Regions from separate parts of the Kitasatospora hibisci genome, predicted to be linked through region 1. Evidence: riboswitches for the same ligand, from Rfam matches in the RefSeq annotation. Region 1 holds a riboswitch; each other region holds the start of a gene.
What was found. Region 1 has a riboswitch for cyclic di-AMP ahead of ACF9IK_RS06000 (peptidoglycan DD-metalloendopeptidase family protein). Riboswitches for the same ligand answer to the same signal wherever they lie in the genome.
Positions count from the first base shown of each region.

Region 2: another riboswitch for cyclic di-AMP. It lies ahead of ACF9IK_RS25945 (C40 family peptidase); the one in region 1 lies ahead of ACF9IK_RS06000 (peptidoglycan DD-metalloendopeptidase family protein).
Region 3: another riboswitch for cyclic di-AMP. It lies ahead of ACF9IK_RS07590 (glycoside hydrolase family 16 protein); the one in region 1 lies ahead of ACF9IK_RS06000 (peptidoglycan DD-metalloendopeptidase family protein).

Region 1 is NZ_CP171642.1:1,405,373-1,411,751, reverse strand. It holds gene purB (adenylosuccinate lyase) at 1-625, shown strand, start outside; gene ACF9IK_RS06005 (MFS transporter) at 705-2,204, opposite strand; cyclic di-AMP (ydaO/yuaA leader) riboswitch at 2,516-2,675, shown strand; gene ACF9IK_RS06000 (peptidoglycan DD-metalloendopeptidase family protein) at 2,679-3,671, shown strand; gene ACF9IK_RS05995 (DUF2470 domain-containing protein) at 3,938-4,681, opposite strand; gene ACF9IK_RS05990 (RidA family protein) at 4,856-5,269, opposite strand; gene ACF9IK_RS05985 (IclR family transcriptional regulator) at 5,349-6,101, opposite strand; gene ACF9IK_RS05980 (sugar kinase) at 6,098-6,379, opposite strand, start outside.
Region 2 is NZ_CP171642.1:5,919,808-5,926,186, reverse strand. It holds gene ACF9IK_RS25950 (C40 family peptidase) at 1-971, opposite strand, end outside; gene ACF9IK_RS25945 (C40 family peptidase) at 1,197-2,348, opposite strand; cyclic di-AMP (ydaO/yuaA leader) riboswitch at 2,359-2,513, opposite strand; gene ACF9IK_RS25940 (C40 family peptidase) at 2,843-3,886, opposite strand; gene ACF9IK_RS25935 (NYN domain-containing protein) at 4,099-5,388, opposite strand; gene ACF9IK_RS25930 (hypothetical protein) at 5,707-5,976, opposite strand; gene ACF9IK_RS25925 (rhomboid family intramembrane serine protease) at 6,177-6,379, shown strand, end outside.
Region 3 is NZ_CP171642.1:1,778,667-1,785,045, reverse strand. It holds gene ACF9IK_RS07605 (TetR/AcrR family transcriptional regulator) at 138-674, shown strand; gene ACF9IK_RS07600 (alpha/beta hydrolase) at 1,182-2,330, shown strand; gene ACF9IK_RS07595 (MoaF-related domain-containing protein) at 2,379-2,708, opposite strand; cyclic di-AMP (ydaO/yuaA leader) riboswitch at 3,072-3,236, shown strand; gene ACF9IK_RS07590 (glycoside hydrolase family 16 protein) at 3,239-4,486, shown strand; gene ACF9IK_RS07585 (hypothetical protein) at 4,618-5,184, opposite strand; gene ACF9IK_RS07580 (IclR family transcriptional regulator) at 5,431-6,228, opposite strand.

The DNA.
Region 1 (6,379 bases):
GGTCACCGAGGGCTTCAAGGAGGGCCAGGTCGGCTCCTCCGCGATGCCGCACAAGATGAACACCCGCTCCTGCGAGCGCGTCAACGGCCTCGCCGTCATCCTGCGCGGGTACGCCTCGATGACCGCCGAGCTCGGCGGCGACCAGTGGAACGAGGGTGACGTCTCCTGCTCGGTGGTCCGCCGGGTCGCGCTGCCGGACGCGTTCTTCGCGTTCGACGGCCTGCTGGAGACGTTCCTGACCGTCCTCGACGAGTTCGGCGCCTTCCCCGCCGTGATCGAGGCCGAGCTGGACCGCTACCTGCCGTTCCTCGCCACCACCAAGGTGCTGATGGGCGCGGTGCGCGCGGGCGTCGGCCGGGAGACCGGGCACGAGGTCATCAAGGAGCACGCCGTCGCCTCGGCGCTCGCGATGCGGGCCGGCGCGCGGGAGAACGAGCTGCTGGACCGGCTGGCCGCCGACGAGCGGATCCCGCTGGACCGCGCCGCGCTGGACGCGCTGCTCGCCGACCGGCTCGCCTTCACCGGCGCGGCCGGCGCCCAGGTCGCCGAGGTGGTCCGCCGGGTCGAGGCGGTCGCGGCCGCCCGCCCGGAGGCCGCCAAGTACGCCCCGGGCGACATCCTCTGACGATTGGTCGTCCGTAGTGGGAGTCGGCGGGCCCCGTCACCGTTCGTTCGGTGACGGGGCCCTCGCCGTTCCCCGGCCCCTAGGGGGCGCCGGCGGCCGGGTGGCCGGGGTCGAGCGGTGGGGCGTTGGTGCCGCAGTTGTAGCGGCATTCAGGCTCGGCCACCGGGTGGTCCTCGGGAGCGAGCACATTGCCCCGCACGGTGGTGAACGCGATGAGCCCGCCCGTGACCAGCAGTCCGGCGCAGATCAGCATCGCGGTGTGGAAGGCGGCGTCCACCGAAGACGGCACCCGGTACGCGTCGCCGCTGAGGCCGGCGAGCGCGGGCAGCGCGGCGACCGCGAGCAGGCCGGCCGCTCGGGCGGCGGCGTTGTTGACGCCGCTGGCGATGCCCGCGTGCCGGACGTCCACGGCGGCCAGCACCGTCGCGGTGAGCGGTGCGACCAGCAGCACCATGCCGGAGCCCATCACGGTGACGGCGGGCAGCACGTCCGTCCAGTACGAGGCTCCGGGCCCGATCCGCAGCATCAGCAGGACCCCGGCCGCGCAGAGCAGCGGCCCGACGGTCAGTGGCAGCCGGGGGCCGATCCGCTTGCCGAGCCGGCCGGCCCGGGCGGAGAGCGCGAGCATCAGGACGGTGATCGGGACCAGCGCCAGCCCGGAGACCAGAGGCGAGAAGCCGGCGACGATCTGCAACTGGACGACCAGCAGGAAGAACACCCCGCTGAAGGCGGCGTAGACGCAGAGGGTCACGAGGTTCACCGAGGTGAACAGCCGGGAGGAGAAGAGGTCGAGCGGCAGCATCGGCTCCGGGGTGCGGCGCTCGACCAGGACGAAGGTCGCGCCGAGCACCAGGCCTGCCGCAGCGGTGATCCAGACGCCGGCGGAGAGCCCGTCTCCGGCCGCGGTCAGCGCGTAGGTGAGCGAGCCGAGGGACAGGGCGGCCAGCACCGCGCCGAGCGCGTCGAACCGCCCGGTCGCGCTCTCGTCCCGGCTCTCCGGCACGTGCCGGGTGGCCACCACGACCACCAGCACGGCCAGCGGGACGTTCAGCAGGAAGATCCACCGCCAGCCCGGGCCGTCCACCAGCCAGCCGCCGACGAAGGGGCCGACCGCGGCCGCCACCCCGCCGAGGCCGGACCAGAGGCCGACCGCCGCCGAGCGGTCGTCCGGATGGAAGACGGCCTGGAGCATCGCCAGCGACCCCGGGGTGAGCAGCGCCCCGCCGATGCCCTGCACCGCGCGGGCGGCGATCAGCACCTCGATGCTGGGTGCGGCGGCGCAGGCCGCCGAGGCGGCGGCGAACCAGACCACGCCGAGCAGGAAGACCCGGCGCCTGCCGTAGCGGTCGCCGAGGGCGCCGCCGAGCAGGATCAGCCCCGCCAGGGTGAGCAGATAGGCGTTCAGCGTCCACTGCAGGGCGGCGAGCGGGGCGCCGAGGTCTTCGCCGATCCGGGGCAGGGCGACGTTCACCACGGTGCCGTCGAGCATCGCCATGCTGGAGCCGAGCACCGTCGCCAGTAGTACCCAGCGCCCCTGCGCGGTGCTCAGGCGCAGGGTGCCTGCCTCGGAAGTGGCCACGGCCCGATGGTCCGCCCCCCGGGGCCCGAGTGACAAGGGTCACCGGGGGTGTGTCGGCGGCTGGCTTTCCGTGAGTGATCGTGTGCGGACGGCCAGCGAAATGGGCGGAGTGTCGCGGATCAGTGGCGCGCCGTTAATGGATTGTGCACGTACTGTGCAGCGGGCCATCCGGAGCGTCACGGTGCCGCCCGCGGAATCGCCTGATGCGGGAGATCGACATTGCTTCGCTCGAACGGATGGGTTTTAGTTCAGCGACCGCCCGGCGTCAGCCCGGGTGGCCACCGGGTGGAACGCCTAGTCCTGCCGCTGCCCGGTGGTACGAACTGAACTCTGTACGGCAGGAGCGGGGGACCCACAGGTAAGTCGCCGGACCGGAATTCGCGGTCCGGCTTGGGGTGAAGCCGCCTATGCGGCCGGGCAACTCCAGCCCGAACCCGACAGCTCACCTCGCAGGCGTCGGAGAGGAACTCTTCCATGCCCGCACAGGCCCGTCGTATCGCCCTGCCCCGCGCCGCCCGCATCGGTATCGCGACCGCCGTCACCGGCGCCGCGTTCGCCCTCCCGCTGGTGACCGCCATCAGCGCCCAGGCCCACACCGCCCCGGCCGCGAAGCCGCAGCAGGCCGCCACCTGGACCGGCGCCACCAGCGTCGACGCCGCCCCGGTCGCCGCCGCGCAGCCGGCCGCCGAGGCCGCCGCCCCGGTCGAGGAGAGCTACAAGGTCGTCAGCGGCGACACCCTGTCGAAGATCGCCAACGCCAAGGACGTCCAGGGTGGTTGGAAGGCGCTGTACGAGCACAACCGCTCGGTCGTCGGCTCCAACCCGAACCTGATCTTCCCGGGCCAGAAGCTGGCCCTGGGTGCCAAGGCCGCCGCTCCGGCCGAGGCCGCCAAGCCGGCCGCCCCCGCCGCCAAGCCGCAGGTCTCGCACGACTCCGCGAAGCCGGCCGCCCCGGCGAAGCCGGTCCAGGCCGCGAAGCCGGCCGCCCCCGCCGCCAAGCCGGCGCAGGCCCCGGCCGCCAAGCCCGCCGCCCCGGCACCGGCCGCCGTGGCCTCCACCTCCGGTTACGTCGCCCCGCTGGCCAACCCGAAGCTCGGCACCGCCTACGGCGTCGCCGGTTCGATGTGGGCCTCCGGCCACCACACCGGCGCCGACTTCGTCGCGGCCACCGGCACCCCGCTGCGCGCCGTCGCGGCCGGCACCGTGGTCAAGGCCGGCAACGGCGGCGCCTACGGCAACGAGGTCGAGATCAAGCTCGCCGACGGCAAGTACGCCCAGTACGCGCACCTGTCCTCGATCGGCGTGAAGGTCGGCCAGGCCGTCACCGCCGGCCAGCAGATCGGCCTCTCCGGTGCGACCGGCAACGTGACCGGCCCGCACCTGCACTTCGAGATCCGCACCGGCTCGGAGTACGGCTCGGACATCGACCCGATCGCCTACCTGCGGGCGCACGGCGTCGCCATCTGACCCGGTCCACGACCGAGTTCAGACCACCGCCAGGTGCGGGGCGAACGAACTCCCGGGATGGTCATGTCGGGTGACCGCTCGACCGGGTGATCGCCGCACCAGTGGCGGACATACGGGCGCGGGACACGCCCAGGCCGGCCCGGCTCGCGAGACCTCCCTCGCGAGCCGGGCCGGCCGCTTTCGTGTCCGTGCCGCTTCCGTAGGCCCGGTCGCGGTCCGGCGTCCGATCGCGTCCCCTTCCCTGCCGGCCCGTCCGGCCGCTCCGGTCACGCCCGGCGGGCAGGCAGGCCGGTCTGTGCGGCGGTCAGCAGCCGGTGCATCTGCTCGCCGAACCCCTCGGTGTCACCGGCCGGTTCGGGGAAGACCAGGCGGACGTCGCGGTGGCCGTGCGGGTGGTCCAGGCGCAGTACCAGGCCGTGGCGGTCGAGTGCGAGCGGGCGGATCTCCGGTTGCCCGGCGAGGAGTTGGGGGTCGAGCAGCCGGGTGAGCGCGGCGAGCGCGTCGGGGTGGTCGTCGGCCAGGTGGGTGAGCAGGCCGGCCTCGTAGAGGGCGAGCGGGTCCGGTGCGGCGAGGTCGAGGTCGGCGCCGGTGAGCGCGCTGGTGCCGTACGGGGTGGCGAGGACGGCGTGGGCGACGTCCAGGTGCAGGTGGACGCTGAGGCCGTCGTCGGCCAGGTGGGCGAGCCGGAGCCGGCCGGCCAGGGTGAGCCGGGCGCGGACGCGGTCGCGGACGGCGACCGGGGCGATGTCGGTGACGTCCAGCACGACGGCCAGGCCCTCGGTGTCGCCGGTCGCGGCGAGCGTGAGCCCGGAGTCGAGCGGGGCGCTCAGGCGCAGCCGGGAGCCGTGCACCGAGACGGGGGTGTCGAGGCCGTGGTGCTCGCCGCGGGCCCGGACCACCACCGAGGAGGTGGCGCTGAGCAGGCTGCAGATCCGTTCGGCTGCCGTGGGCTCTGGGGCCTCGGCCTCGGCCTCGGCCTCGGCCTCGGCGTCGGTGGGGGTGGGGCTCACGGCGACCTCCAGGTGATTAGGTTAGGCTTACCTAATCACCTGGGTCGCGTGGAAGGCAAGGGCCGCCCGCCCGGTGGTCCGCCGGCCTGGCCGGCGCGCGGCGGGCCCGGACGCTCGTCGTCCGGGCCCCGCGGTTCAGGATCCTTGCCCGACCCCCGCCTGCGTGGCGGTGGATCAGCCGACCACGGCCTGGGCGTCGATCTCGACGAGCATCGGCTCCTGCGGCAGTTCGGCGAAGACGGTGGTGCGGCAGGGCTTCACGCCTCCGGGCTTGATGTTCTCCTCGATGAATTCGGCGTAGGCCTCGTTCATCAGCGGGAAGTCGGCCCGCTCGGTGAGGTAGACGCGGAACATCACCACGTCCTCGATGGTGGCGCCGCCGGCCTCGACGATCGCCTTCACGTTCTCCAGCGTGCGCCGGGTCTGCGCCTTCACGTCGCCGTGGTGGAGGTACTCGCCGGTGGCCGGGTCCTGCGATCCCTGGCCGGAGACCTGCAGGACGGGGCCCTTGCGGACGCCCTGGGAGAACATCCAGGCCGGGGCGGGGGCGCCGTCGGTGCGGATCTCGCTCTTCTCGTTGCCGCTCATGGCTTCCTTCGTGTCGCGGGCGGGCGGTTGGAGGGGCAGGTGGCAGGGGGGATCCCGCGAGGGCCGAGGGCCCGGACGGTCAGCCCTCCCGGGGTGGCCGGCCGCAGTCGGCGGAGACCGCGCGGGCGGTGGCGAGCAGGCGGGGCAGCAGCTCCAGTACCTGCTCGTGGGGAAGGACCACGTCCGGGACGGAGATCGAGACGGCGGCGACGACCCGTCCTCCGGCGTCCCGTACCGGCGCGGCCACGCAGTTGATGAAGGCCTCGTGCTCGGCGTGGTCCTGCGCCCAGCCCTGGGCGGCGACCTTCTCCAGTTCGGCCAGCAGCGCCTCGGGGCCGGTGAGGGTGCGCGGGGTGTGCGGGGTGAAGTCGATGCCCGCCACCACCCGGCGCCGCTCGGGCGCCGGAAGGTCGGCCAGCAGGACCTTGGCGACGGCCGCGCTGTGCAGGACGGCGCGCAGCCCGATCCGCGAGTACATCCGCACGGGGTGGCGCGAGTCGTACTTGTCGATGTAGACCACCTCGCCGCCCTCGTAGGCGGCCAGGTGCACGGTCTGGCCGGTGGCGGCGTTCAGCTCGGCCAGGTGCGGGGCGGCGATCCGGCGGATGCCGCGCTGTTCCAGGGCGAGGCCGGAGAGCGCGAACAGCCCGGCGCCGAGGTGGTAGCGGTAGGCCTGGTCGCGGTGGACGAAGCGTTCCGCTTCGAGGCTCTGGAGCAGTCGCAGCACCGTGGTCTTGTGCACGCCGAGCACCTCGGCGAGCTGGTCCAGCGAGCGTTCGCCCTCGCCGAGTTCGGTGAGGATGCGCAGGGCGCGGGTGACGGTCTGACTCATCGGCGGCCTCCCGGGGCCGGGGAGGTGGTCGGTCGGCGGCCGGTGGTCGGGCCGCCGACCGGGGGCAGGGTGGGGGAGGTGATGCCGTCCACCGAGACCGCGGTGGCCGCCCACTCGTACGGGGATGCGTCCAGCAGGGCGGCGACCACCGACGCGGGCGGCAGGTCGGGCTGATCGCCGTGGGACGTCAGGGCGCAGGCGGCGCTGAGGTGGCCGAGACGCAGTCGGCGGCGCTGGTCCAGGCCGCGCAGGGTGGCGGCCAGGTAGCCGGCCGCGAA
Region 2 (6,379 bases), 4.5 Mb from region 1:
CCGCCGGCGTACATGCCGACGTGGTGCATGTCCCGGTAGAAGATCACCAGGTCTCCCGGTCGCGCGTCGGAGAGGCTGACCCGCTGGCCGGCCGACGCCTGGGCCTGCGAAGTGCGCGGCAGGGTCACTCCGGCCTGCCGCCAGCTCCAGTACATCAGACCGGAGCAGTCGAACGCGCGGGGCCCGGTGGATCCGTACACGTAGGGCGAGCCGATCATCTTCACGGCGGCGGCCAGTGCGGCCGCACCGCGCTCGGACGCGGGCGGGGCGCTCCCCAGGTCGAGCCGGTCGGTGCCGCGGGTGGCGCGCTGCTCGGCCTCGCGGGCGTCCTGGGCGGCCATCCGGGCCCGCTCCGCCCCGCCCAGGCTGTTGAGCAGCCGCTGCGCCTTGGCCAGCCGCTGCTGGATCTGCTGCTTGCTCTCGGCCAGGGCGCGGCGGGTCTGCTCCAGCTCGGCGAGCTTGCCGGAGGCCTCGGTGCGGCGCTGGTCGAGCCGCCGCTGACGGGCCACCACCTCGCGCAACGTCTCGCTCTGCCGCTCGGAGGCCTGGTCGAGGGTGCGGGCCTTGGCCAGGTACCCCTCGGGGTCGGTGGCGAGCATCAGCTGGACGGTCTGCGCCAGTCCGCCGCCGCGGTACTCGGCGCCGGCCACGGTGGCGAGGTCGCCGCGCAGCTGGTTGAGCTCGTCCTGGGCGACGGCGACCTGTTGCTGGAGAGTGCCGGCCTCGTGCTGCAGCTGCTGCTGCGCCTCCTGCGCCGCGTTGAACCGCTCGGAGGCCTGCTCGGCCTCGTCGTACAGCTGCTCCACCCGGGCCTTGACTTCCTTGCGGTCGGCCGACCCGTCCGGTCCCGGGGCGGCCTGGGCGGGGCCGCCCGTCGCCATGCCGAGCACGGTGGTGGCCGCGGCGGTCAGCACCAGCGCACGGGCGAGGGCGTGTGCCCCCGACAGCTGGGAACGACGGTGCACGGACATGCGGCGGCGGCTCCGATCCTGCGGCCCGGCCCCGCGGCCGCGCCGGGGTGGGCGGCTCTCTACGGGAGTCCGGTGGCAGACGTTAGCGAGTCCGGGCAAGCGAGTCCAAACCCCTCCCAACCCGAATATTCGCCCCCTCATCGGACATCAGGACGAGCCGCCGGGAAAGCCGCAGGCCCGGCCTCCCCACCTGGGGAGACCGGGCCTGTCGGAACCGACTGCGGATCAGACGCGCACGACGGAGGCCAGCGGCATGTTTGAGACCGCCTCGTAGCGCACCGAGGCGCCCGGCTTGGGCGCGTGGAGCACCTGGCCGTTGCCGGCGTAGATCCCCACGTGGTGGGCGTCGCTGTAGAAGATCAGCAGGTCACCGGGCTGGGCCTGGGAGAGGTCCGAGCCGACCCGGGTGCCGGCGTGGGCCTGCTCCTGCGAGGTGCGCGGCAGCGACACGCCGGCCTGGTTGAACGCCCAGACCATCAGGCCCGAGCAGTCGAAGGAGTTCGGGCCCGCGGCGCCGTAGACGTACGGGCTGCCGACCTTTCCGGCGGCGATGGAGAGCGCCGCGGCACCGCGCGAGCTGCCCGCGGCGACCGGCTTGGGGGCCGGGGCGGGGGTCGCGGTCGCGGCACCCGAGCCGGAACCGGACAGGTCGGTGCGGCTGGTGTCACGGGAGGCGCGCTCGGAGTCCGCCTTCGCCTTCGCGGCCTTCGCGGCGGCGTCCGCCTGGGCCTTCGCCTCGGCGGCGGCCTTCTCCTCGGCCTCGCGGATCGCGCGGCGCTCCTGCTCGGTCAGCGTGTTGAGCAGGTCCTGGGCCTTGGCCAGCTTGGCCTGCACCTCCTCCTTGGAGGCCTTCAGCTGCTGGGTGGTGGTCTCCAGCTCGCCGAGCTTCGCCTGGGCCTCGTTGCGGTCCTGGTCGAGCCTGCGCTGCTGCTCCTGGAGGTCCTTCAGCACGCCGGACTGGGTGCTGCTCGCCTGGGTCAGCGCCCCGGCCTGGTTGAGGAAGTTGTCGGGGCTGGACGAGAGCATCAGCTGGACGGTCGACGATATGCCGCCGGTCCGGTACTGCTCACCGGCGATCTCGGCGAGGCCGCCCTGGGCCTCGGTGACCGCGGCCTGCTGACGGGCCACCTTGTCCTGCAGCTCGCCGACCTGCTTCTGCAGCTCCTGCTGCTTGGCCTGGGCGCCGTTGTACTTCTCGGTCGCGACCTCGGCCTGCTCGTTGAGCTGGTCGACCTGCTCCTTGACCTGGTCCTTGGTCGGCGTCGGGTCGGCGTGGGCACCGGACTGCGCGGAGAGGGCGACGGCCGCGGCGGCGACACCGGTCAGGATCGAGACACGGGCGCGGCCGGCGGGCTTGGGACGACGATGGGACGCCACGAAGGCGGACTCCTTCTTCCAACGTCCGCCTACCGGGTGAGCTGACGGGTTCGGGCCGGAAGAAGGCCCTACGACGCCTCATCGGCCGTTCCACCGGCCGACCTGGCGCCGATTCACCCCGGAGGAACATGGTTCCCCGGCTCCGTTCCACAGCGCCCCCGACTACTGGGCTCCCACTCGGACGGGCCTGCGGCCCGTCCCGCTGCTTCGCGAACTCGGCGGTAAACCTCCGCCGCCACCCAGGCTGGGTGATCGACTGTGCGGTGGTTCAAGGCCCGACCCTAGTAACAGAACCGTGATCCGTTCAAATCCTTGTCAGAAAAAAGCCGGAACATCATCCATATTCATTTGTGAATATGACCGGATGTGATCGCCACCGTACGCGGAGCTGATCGCTTGTCATCGGAACAGAAGAAACCCGCGCCACCCTCCGGAATCGGGGTGGCGCGGATCACAGGTCCGCTCCGGGGCGCCCGCGGGGGCGTGTCGGTCCGTCAGACCCGGCGGATGGTGTTGATCGGCATCGCGTCGGCCTTCATCACCTTCACCACGTCACCGGTGTGCGGCGCGTGCACGACCATGCCGTTGCCGATGTACATCCCGACGTGGCTGCGGTCGCTGCGGTAGATGATCAGGTCCCCGGGCTGGGCCTCGGCGAGCGAGGGCACCCGGGTGCCGACGTTGCCCTGCGCCTGCGAGGTGCGCGGCAGCGAGACACCGGCCTTGCCGTACGCGAAGACCATCAGGCCCGAGCAGTCGAAGGTGCTCGGCCCGGTGGCACCCCAGACGTACGGAGAGCCCTGCTTGCTCATGGCGATGGAGACGGCCGTGCCGGCGTAGCCGCTCGCCTGCGGCAGGCTGCCGAGGTCCGCGCGCTCGGCGCCGCGCGAGGCGCGGTCCTCCGCCTGCTGCGCGGCGCGCAGGGAGGCCCGCTCGGCGGCGCTGAGCGAGTTCAGGAGGTCCTGGGCCTCCTTCAGCTTCTTGTTGACGTCCGTCTTGGCCTGGTTGAGGTCCTTGGTCGTGCTGTCCAGCGAAGCGAGGACGGCGGCGGCCTCGGCCTTCTGCTGGTCCAGCCGGCGCTGCTGGTCCTGCAGCCCCTTGAGCGCCTCGGTCTGGCTGGAGGAGGCCTGCTGCACGCTGGAGGCCTTGTCCAGGTAGCCGGACGGGTCGGAGGAGAGCATCAGCTGGACCGACGGGTCGATGCCGCCGGTGCGGTACTGCTCGCCGGCCACCGCGGCCAGCCCACCCTGAAGCTGGGTCATCTCGTCCTGGCCGCGAGCCACCTGGTCCTGCAGCTGGTCGGCCTGCTTGCGGAGCTGGTCGGCCCGCTCCTTGGCGCCGTTGTACTTCTCGGTGGCCTGCTCGGCCTCCTCCTGCAGCTGGTCGATCTGCGCCTTCACGTCGTCCTTCTTCGGCGACGGGCTGGGCGCGGCGTGGGCGGCGACCTGGGCGGAGAGAGCGACCGCGGTCGCAGCGGCAGCGGTGAGCACGGAGACCCGCGCGCGGCTCGGCTGCTTGGGACGGCGGTGGGAGGCCAAGGGACCGGCTCCTTCTTCCAATGGACTCACCCGATCGAGTGAGAATCCGGAAAATAGGTTTGACGCCAGACCCTAGTGAAGATCCAGGCTTTCCGCCACTCCCCCGATGGCGTGAACTCCGGCCGCCCGCCATGACTTCACGAGATCGCCACACCCCGGCAAACCGGGCGCCGACCAGGTGTCACGTACGTCCGCCCGGTCACAGCGGAAGCCTACGGCCGAGCCAGCCGATTCAGCAGCAGCACCGACGCGACGGGGCGCGCGCCCGCCTTCCGCACGCCCTCCGCGACCTCCCGGTCGGTGGAGACCACCACCACCGGACGGCCCTGCGGCTCGGCCCGCACCAGGCGGCGGATCAGCTCGTCCGCGGTCTCCCCGGTCCGGCTGAAGCGCACCCGGACGCCGCGCGGCGGCGCCATGATCACCGGTACGTCCAGGTCCTGCCCGTCGAACACGCAGGTGACCTCCGCCTGCGTGCGCTGTGCCAGCATCGCCAGACCGCCCAGCAGCCGGATCCGCTGCTGCTCCAGGGGCAGCGTCGGATAGCCGGTCTTGGTCACGTTGTAGCCGTCCACCACCAGGTGCACCTGCGGGATCGCCAGCAGCTGGTCCAGCAGCGCCGGATCGTCCTCGGCCAGGGCGCGCCGGGCCACGTCGTGCGGCGAGGCCGACCCCGGCACCACCGCCTCCACCAGGTCCGCCGGGCGGATCTGGGAGACCGGCAGCGCAAGCTCCCGCTGCAGCCCCTGCGCCGACTGCAGGACGGTGTCCAGCAGCAGCCGCAGCCGCATGTCCTCGACGCTGCGCCCCTCGCGGGCCGAACGGCGCCCCTGCTCCACGGTGGTCTCCAGCTCGGAGATCCGGTGCCGCAGCCGGCGCGCCTCGCTCTCGGCCGCGCTGCGCTCGGCGGCGGCCTGCGCCTTCAGCGCCTCCAGTTCGGCCGAGACCCGACGGGTCTCGGCCTGCGCCCGGCGGGTGTCGCTCTCCAGCGACCGCACCTTCCGCCGCAGCGAGTCGCCCTCCTTGCGGACGTCGTCCGACTCGGCCCGGTGCCGGTCCAGGTCGGCCCGGGCGGCGGCCCGCAGCTCGGCCAGCTCCGCCTGCAGCTTCTCCACCAGCTGGGCCGCCTCCGCCGCCGCACCCTCGGCGCCGGCGCGTTCGGCCTCCTCACCGGCCTCGGCCACCAGCCGGCTCCAGCCCGCCGAACGGACCAGGTAGGCCGCGGCGGCGACGTCCATCGGGTCGGCGGCCGCGGGGACGGTGCCCGACTCCAGGGCCCGGACGAGGTCGGGCTGGCCCAGCCGCAGCCGGTCCGCTATCCGCACCCGGAAGGCCGGCTCGGACTCCAGCGCAGCGGCCAGCGCGGTGGCCGCGTACTTGGCCCGCCGGGCCGGGGTGAACTTGGCGTACTGGCGCAGCGACTGCGGCAGGTCGCCCGGGGGCAGCCCGCCGAGCGCGTCGGCGGCGAGGCCGACCACCCGGCGGCGCACGCCCTCGGGCAGCGGCCGGTCGAGCTGCTCGGCGGCGCGGCCTGCCGCCGGCTCCTCGCCGGGCTCCTCACCGGCGGCCGGCCCGGCCGGGGCCGCGGTTGCGGACGGGGCGGCCGCGGTCTCGGCCGCGTCCGGCGCCTGCGCGTCCACAGCGGGCTGCCGCCCCTGCGGCCCCGCGGGCTCGTTCGCTGCGTCCACCACGTCCTCGGCTCCGATCCTGGTCCAGCGGGTACGGCCGACCGCGGCCGTCCCCGTCGTCACGCTCCGTGCGCTCCGCCTGTCATTGTCCCGTGCGGCGGACGGCCCTGCCGCCCACCGCACGGTCCGGCATCAGCCCTGCTCGGCGCCCTCGGACGGCGCCGTGTCCTCAGCGCCCGGGCGGGCCACCAGTTCGACCTGGTCCACCGCGTTGCACCAGCGACAGCGCACCGACTCGACGGTCTCGTTGTGCACCTCGGTCTCCTCCACCTCGGACTCGCCGGCGAGGTCGAAGTGGAGGAACTCGGTCACCCGCAGCGACCGGGTCACGTCGAAGCGGGTGAGGTTGCCGCAGAGCGTGCAGCGCCAACGGGTCTCGGGCGTCAGAGCGGGGACGGTCATCGGGGATCCTCTCGGGTGGTCCCTGGATGGGCTCAGGCGCTCCCCCCGGAGCCCCGGCATCGGCGGCGGGAGGCGGGAATGCCCGCCCCAAGCCTATTGCCTGGGGCGACCACCGCGGCCACCGGTCAGGGCGTTCCGCAGTTAGCCCACCTGCCGCACGCCCGGTGTCACCGGTGCCCGGCGGAGGGATGCTTGGCCGCATGGCGATCCCGGTCCTCGACCACACCGGTGCGCGGGGCGGTCGCCCGGCCGCGGCGGTCCCGGCCGTCAGTTACGCCCTGATCGCACTCAACGTCCTGGTCTTCCTGCTCGGCCCGGCGGCCGGCATCAACCCCCTGTACGGCCGCGGGCAGGCCCGGGTCTGCGCCGAGCAGCGGTACGAGCAGCGCTGGGGAGCCGTCCC
Region 3 (6,379 bases), 370 kb from region 1:
CAATGTCTTCCGACTCGCGCCCGCCCCAGCCCGGCCGGCCCGTGCCGGCTCCGTCCGGATCCGGGCCGTCCGGCTCCGTGGAGGCCGGTCGGGCCCGCCCGACGATCGGACGCGGAGAGAAGGTGCGGACGGCGGTCGTGGCCGCGACCCTCGCCGAGCTCGCCGAGATGCGCTACGCCGCGCTGACCGTCGACGCCGTCGCCCGGCGGGCCGGCGTCCACAAGACCACCGTGTACCGGCGGTGGAAGGACAAGGACGGCCTGATCGTCGACGCTCTGGCCGGGCAGATCGCCACGGAGATCCCGATCCCCGACACCGGGACGGTCGACGGCGACCTGCGCCTGCTCGCCCGGGGCCTCGCGGCCTGGCTGCGGGGGCCGAGCGGGGCGGCGGTGCTGGCGGTGATGCTCTCGGAGGCCGCCCTGGCGCCGGGGATCGCCGAGGCGCGGGCGCGGATCTTCCACGACCGGCTGCGCCGGGCGGAACCGATCGTCACCCGCGCGGTCGGGCGCGGCGAGCTGCCTGCCGGGATCGACCCGGCCGCGGTCGTCAAGGCCGTGGCTGCGCCGCTCTACTTCCGCGTGCTGATCACGGCCGAGCCGGTGGACGACGAGGCCGCCGACCGGTCCGTCGCGGCGGCCCTGGCCGCAGCCCGGAACGGCGGGCTGGGCTGACGACCGGGCCGACGGGCGAGGTGTCGAGGTGGCGCGGTGCGCCGGGCCGACGCGTGTCCCGACGTGAGGTGGGGCACAACGGTTCGCCGCAGGAGCTCGGCGCCCGCCGCCTGCGGGAACCGGACGCCGGACTGCGCCTCTGGGCGTGCGTCAGCTGACCGGTCGCCACCCTCTGCCCGTCAGAGAGGTGTTCGCGTCCGCTCCCGCAGCATCCGCTGGTCGATCACGCTCGACGGGCCGCCCGCTGCGCCTGCGGCCCGTTGCTCCCGCCCGTCGCCGCGGCCCCGCCCTCGTACGGCCCGACCATACGGGTGGGCGGCGAGTCTCATCCTTTCGGTCCCCGCTGGTCGGCGGGTCCGAAGGGACCCGGTGAACGCTAGGGTTGGCTACCGCGCCTCGGCGGCGGCCTCTGCTGTGGACGGGGGAACCGGGGCGGTCGCCCCAGTGTCCTAGCAACTGCCCGCTAGTGGCCGGGCGGGGAGTTCGAGGCGTGGGAGCAAGCAGGACATGGGTCTGACGAGCCACAAGGTGTTGGCGCTGACCGTGGCGGTCGCCGTGGCGATGATGGTCGGCACGGTCTGGCTCTGGCCGAGACTCGCCAAGCAGAACTGGCAGGCCGTGCTCGGCCGGATCGGTGCACTGCTCGCCACCCAGGTGACCGTGCTCGCCGCGCTCGGGCTGGTGGCCAACAACTACTTCGCCTTCTACAGCAGCTGGGACGACCTGCTCGGTACCGGCGACAACGGCCCGGTCGTCATCCAGAACAAGGCGGACGCCTCCGGTCGCCTCCTGGTGGAGACCGTCGGCCACGCCGACGTCCAGGGCGGCGGGGCGCTCGGCCGGGACCCCGGGCAGTCCGGGGAGATCCGCCAGGTCCGGATCGACGGCGCCGTCTCCCGGCTCTCCACCGAGGCGTACGTCTACCTGCCGCCGCAGTACTTCCAGCCCGATTACGCGCAGCGGCAGTTCCCGGCGGTCATCGTCAGCACCGGCTTCCCCGGCATCGCCAAGAACCTGGTGACGCGGCTCAACTACCCGGGCGCCGCACTGAAGTTGCTCCAGGAGGGCCGGATGCAGCCGACCGTCCTGGTGTTGATGACCCCGTCGCCCGCGCTGCCGCAGGACACCGAGTGCGAGGACGTCCCCGGCGGCCCGCAGTCCGACACGTACTACACCAGGGACGTCCCGTCCGCGATCCAGGCGACGTTCCGGGTCTCCACCGCTCCGCAGGCCTGGGGCTTCATGGGCAACTCGACCGGGGGCTACTGCGCGCTCAAGCTGGCGATGCGCCACCCGGACGTCTTCCCGACCGCCGTCTCGCTCTCCGGCTACTACCGGGCCGCCGACGACCCGACCACCGTCGACCTGTTCAAGGGCGCCGACGGCGAGCAGCGCCGCAGTGAGGCCGACCTGATGTGGCGGCTGAAGAACCTGCCGCAGCCCAAGGTGTCCGTGCTGCTGGCCGGTACCAGGGAGGGGGACGGCGAGTACCGGCGCGACACCGAGGCGTTCGTCGGCGCGGTGCAGAGCCCGATGAAGGTCTCGTACAGCCTCCTGAAGACCGGCGGCCACAACTTCGAGACCTGGAGCAAGCTGCTGCCCTCCTCGCTGGAGTGGCTCTCCGAGCACCTGAAGGTCCCGGGCCGGCCGGTCTGACCCGGATCGGCCGGTGCCCCCCGGGGGGGGCGGGCACGACCGTCCGGCTCAGGCCACCTGCTCCAGCGTGCCGGTGTGCAGCTCGCCGACCCGGCCGCCCTCGCCCTCGTACGTCCAGAACGCGCGCACCGTCAGCCTGGCGAGGTCCATCACGTGGCTGACGGTGATGCCGCTCTGCTCGGTCCAGCTGACGAAGTACAGCTCCGGGCCGACCTCCGCGACGTGCAGGGCGACGTCCTCCCACTGGCCGGCCGACTCGCCGAGGCCCTCCCAGCGCAGCCGCTTGCCGTCGGCCGAGTAGGCGTTGCGGAAGGCCGCGCCGTTGTCGACCTGGAAGAGGTAGGTGCGGCCGGCGAAGGCGGGCAGGGCGGCGGTCATGGCGGGACGGGTCCTCGTCTCTCGTCGTGCGGTGCCGGGCGTACGTCCCGGGGCGTGTGGTCTGGTGCCTGCGGTGCGGTGCTGTGCACGCGGTCCGGGCGGGACCGGTCCACCGCGGTGCGGGCCGGTCGGCACGTGGCCGCGGATGGACCTCCAACCTATCCGACGAGGTGACCTCCGCGACGTACTTGCCGAGACCCCGCCACGGCGCGGGGCGCCGCCCCGGCCGCGGACCGGATGTGAGCTGCGCGACAACCGACCCCGCCGAGTTGTCGGGTCCCGGAGGGGCTGCCTAGCCTGCTCGGGACGTCCGCTTCGCGGACCCCCGCCGTCGGGACGCCGAGTCCTGTCCACCCGCCGGTCGGCAACCGAGCACCACAGCGGACGGGAGCGGGGGACCCAAGGTAGTGCCTCGGTCTGCGCGCTCCCCGCGCGGCCGGGGCTAGGGGTGAAGCCGCTCCGACGGACGGCCGGGCAACCTCAGCCCGAACCCGACAGCTCACCTCGCAGGCGTCGCAGAGGACACTGCCATGCAGAAGCCTGCCCGGCGCCGTGCGCCACGCCATGCCCGACCCTCTCGCCGCGGCCGCAACGCGGCCCTCGCCGTCACCGGCGTGCTCGCCGTCGGCGGCGCCGGCCTCCTCGGCGTCTCGGCGGTCACCGGTGCGCATGCGGCGACCACGCCGACCGTCACCCAGGACAAGCTGACCCCGGCCACGATGGTCGCGGGGAAGGCCGCCACCGCCTCGCTGAGCGTCCACTCCTCGGCCTGCTTCACCGCGAAGACGGTCGGTGTCGGGGTGCGCGACGCGGCCGGACGCAACCTCGACTTCCCCGGCAACGTCGCCAACGCGCGGATATGCCCGAGCGGCCTGTCGATCACCACCGGTTCGCGCACGCTGCCGGCCGGGACCTACACCCAGTTCGGCTTCTGGCAGGACCTCGGCGGCGCCTGGCACAACCTGCCGGCGCGACAGCTGGTGGTCTCGGCGGCCACCGCCGGCCCGAGCCCCGTCCCCACCGCGACGCCCGTGCCGTCGGCCCCCGCGACCGCCGCCCCGAGCGGCCCGGCCACCGGGGCGCCCGCCGCCGGGAAGAAGCCGATCTGGTCCGACGAGTTCGACAGCCTCGCCCTGGGCTCCCGCTGGACGGCCGACCGGAGCAGCTCGTACCACTACGGCGACCACAACCCGAACGACAACAAGCTCGACTGGCTGGACAGGGACAACGTCAGCGTCTCCGGCGGTGTCGCCACCTTCACCGCCCGGCCGAGCACCCACACGCTGGAGAACGGCAAGAAGGCCTGGGACACCGGCCTGCTCACCACCGAGTACTCCACCGAGGGCTTCAAGGTGAAGACCGGCGACTACATCGAGACCCGGGTCAAGCTCCCCGCCGGCACCGGCGCCTGGCCGGCGCTGTGGACGTGGAACGGCACCAGCGGCGACCACGGCGAGATCGACAGCTTCGAGTACCACGCGGACAACGCGAACCTGCTGGAGCTGACCAACCACGTCAACCCGGGCTACAAGTACGTCACCGACGCGAAGGCCGTCGCGCACGACCAGTGGGTCACCGTCGGCACCCAGTACGGCGCCACCTCGGTGGACTGGTACATCAACGGGGTGAAGGTCTTCTCGGACGGCAAGGGCGTCGGCGCCGACTGGTCGGCCTACCCGATCCTGAACCTGTCGCTCAGCGCCGGGCAGTACCACCCCGCGCCGCAGGGCACGGCCCCGATCACCTTCGCCGCCGACTACCTGCGCGTCTACCGCTGACCCGCCCGTGCACCGGCGTGCCCGCGCCCGCCGGCCCGCCCGGACGATCCGAACGCCGGAGCGCCGACCCTCCCCGTAGGAGGGCCGGCGCTCCGGCGCCGCCGCGTCCGTGGCGCCACGCCACCAGGGGATCAGCCCTCGGTGACCGAGACTTCGAACGGTTGCCTGTTGTTCGCCTCGTTCGTGTCGTCGTCGCTGCGCACCGCGACCCAGCCGGTCAGCAGGCTCCCCACAGGGGTATCCTCGCTCACCCGGAGCGGAATCAGGCCCGTTGCGCTCCGGCCCGCGGCCAGGCCGGCCGGGAAGGTGCAGCGCACCCGGTGGCCGTTCTGGAACGGGTAGCAGTTGTCGGGGAAGAACGGCCCCTCCGGCTCCACCCCCTCGGGCAGGGTGACCACCATGGTGAAGGGCGAGGCGGTGCGGTCCGGGCCGAGGTTCGCGACGAAGGCGTGCAGCGTGGTGATGCCGCGGGGCGGGGCGGGCTCCGGGTCGATCCGGATCACCTCAAGGTCGGATCCGGACGTCGCGCGCGCCGCCGCGACCGGTACGGCGGCCTGTGCGCCGGCCGACGCGGGCGCCTGCCGCATCTCGTCGCCGGTCGGGCAGGCCAGTGCCGGACCGGCGGCCAGCGCCACCAGCGCGCACCCCACCGTCAACGACCTGCCGAGGAAAACCCGTGCGGAACCTCTGCGCGACATCGGCGCTCACCCTGCTCTCTGCTTCCGGTGCCCCGCACCGTCGCGGGGCATTGCGTCCGCACCCAGCGTGACCGGCCGGTCCGCCGCGGCCGGGGCGACCCGCCCTCGGGCCGCTCGAACGGACGAACCCACCCCTCCTTAGCCGGACCCGGTGCGGAAGCCGACGCAGAAGGCCGTGCGCAGGAAGCCGTGCGCGGGAAGTCGCACGCCCCGACTTCGCGCTCGCACCCGAGCCATGACGCTCGGTCAGGGTGCCAGGACCTGCCCCAGCCTGATCGCGATCTGATGCATCACCGGCACCAGTGACGAGGCGCCGGCCTGCTCCTCCAGTGCCCGGATGCGGGCCTCCGGACCGGAGACCGAGAGCGCCGTCGGCGTCGGCGCGCCCGGTACCGCGAGCGCGATGCAGCGCACTCCGATCTCCTGCTCCTGGTCGTCCACCACGTAGCCGCGCTCGCGGGCCTCCGCCAGCTGCTCCAGCAGGGCCTGCGGATCCGTCACGGTGAACTCGGTGTGGGCGGGCAGCGGGTTGGGGCCGAGGACCGCGCGCGCCTCCTCCTCCGGCAGCTGGGCCAGCAGGGCCTTGCCGACACCGGTGCAGTGCGGCTGCACCCGGCGGCCGACCTCGGTGAACATCCGCATCGAGCGCCGCGACTGCACCTGCCCGACGTAGACCACCTCGCCGCCCTCCAGCACGGCCAGGTTGGCGGTCTCGCCGGTGGCCTCCATCAGCTCGGCCAGGTACGGGCGGGCCCAGCTGCCGAGCAGCCGGCCGGCCGTCTCGCCCAGCCGGATCAACCGCGGGCCCAGGGTGTAGCGGCGCGCGGTGTCCTGGCGGACATAGCCCTGCTGGACGAGGGTACGAACCAGTCGATGGATGGTGGGCATGGGCAGCCCGGAGGAGGTGGAGAGCTCGCTGAGCGTCGCCACGCCGCCGGAGTCGGCCAGCGCCTCCAGCAGCTGGAAGGCGCGCTCGACGGACTGCACACCGCCGCTCGCGCGGTCCGTGCCCGTCGTCGATGCTGTGTCGGGGGTCGCGACCACCGGCGTTCCCTTCGCTGTCGGGGGAGGAGTAGAGTCCCTGCGATCACCTCAACAAACCGTTGAAATTCTGTATCGCGGAAACTAGTCTCCACCTTACAGAATCGAACCCCCCGGCAGGTGGGTTCAGATCGGTTCAGATCAAGGAAGTTCC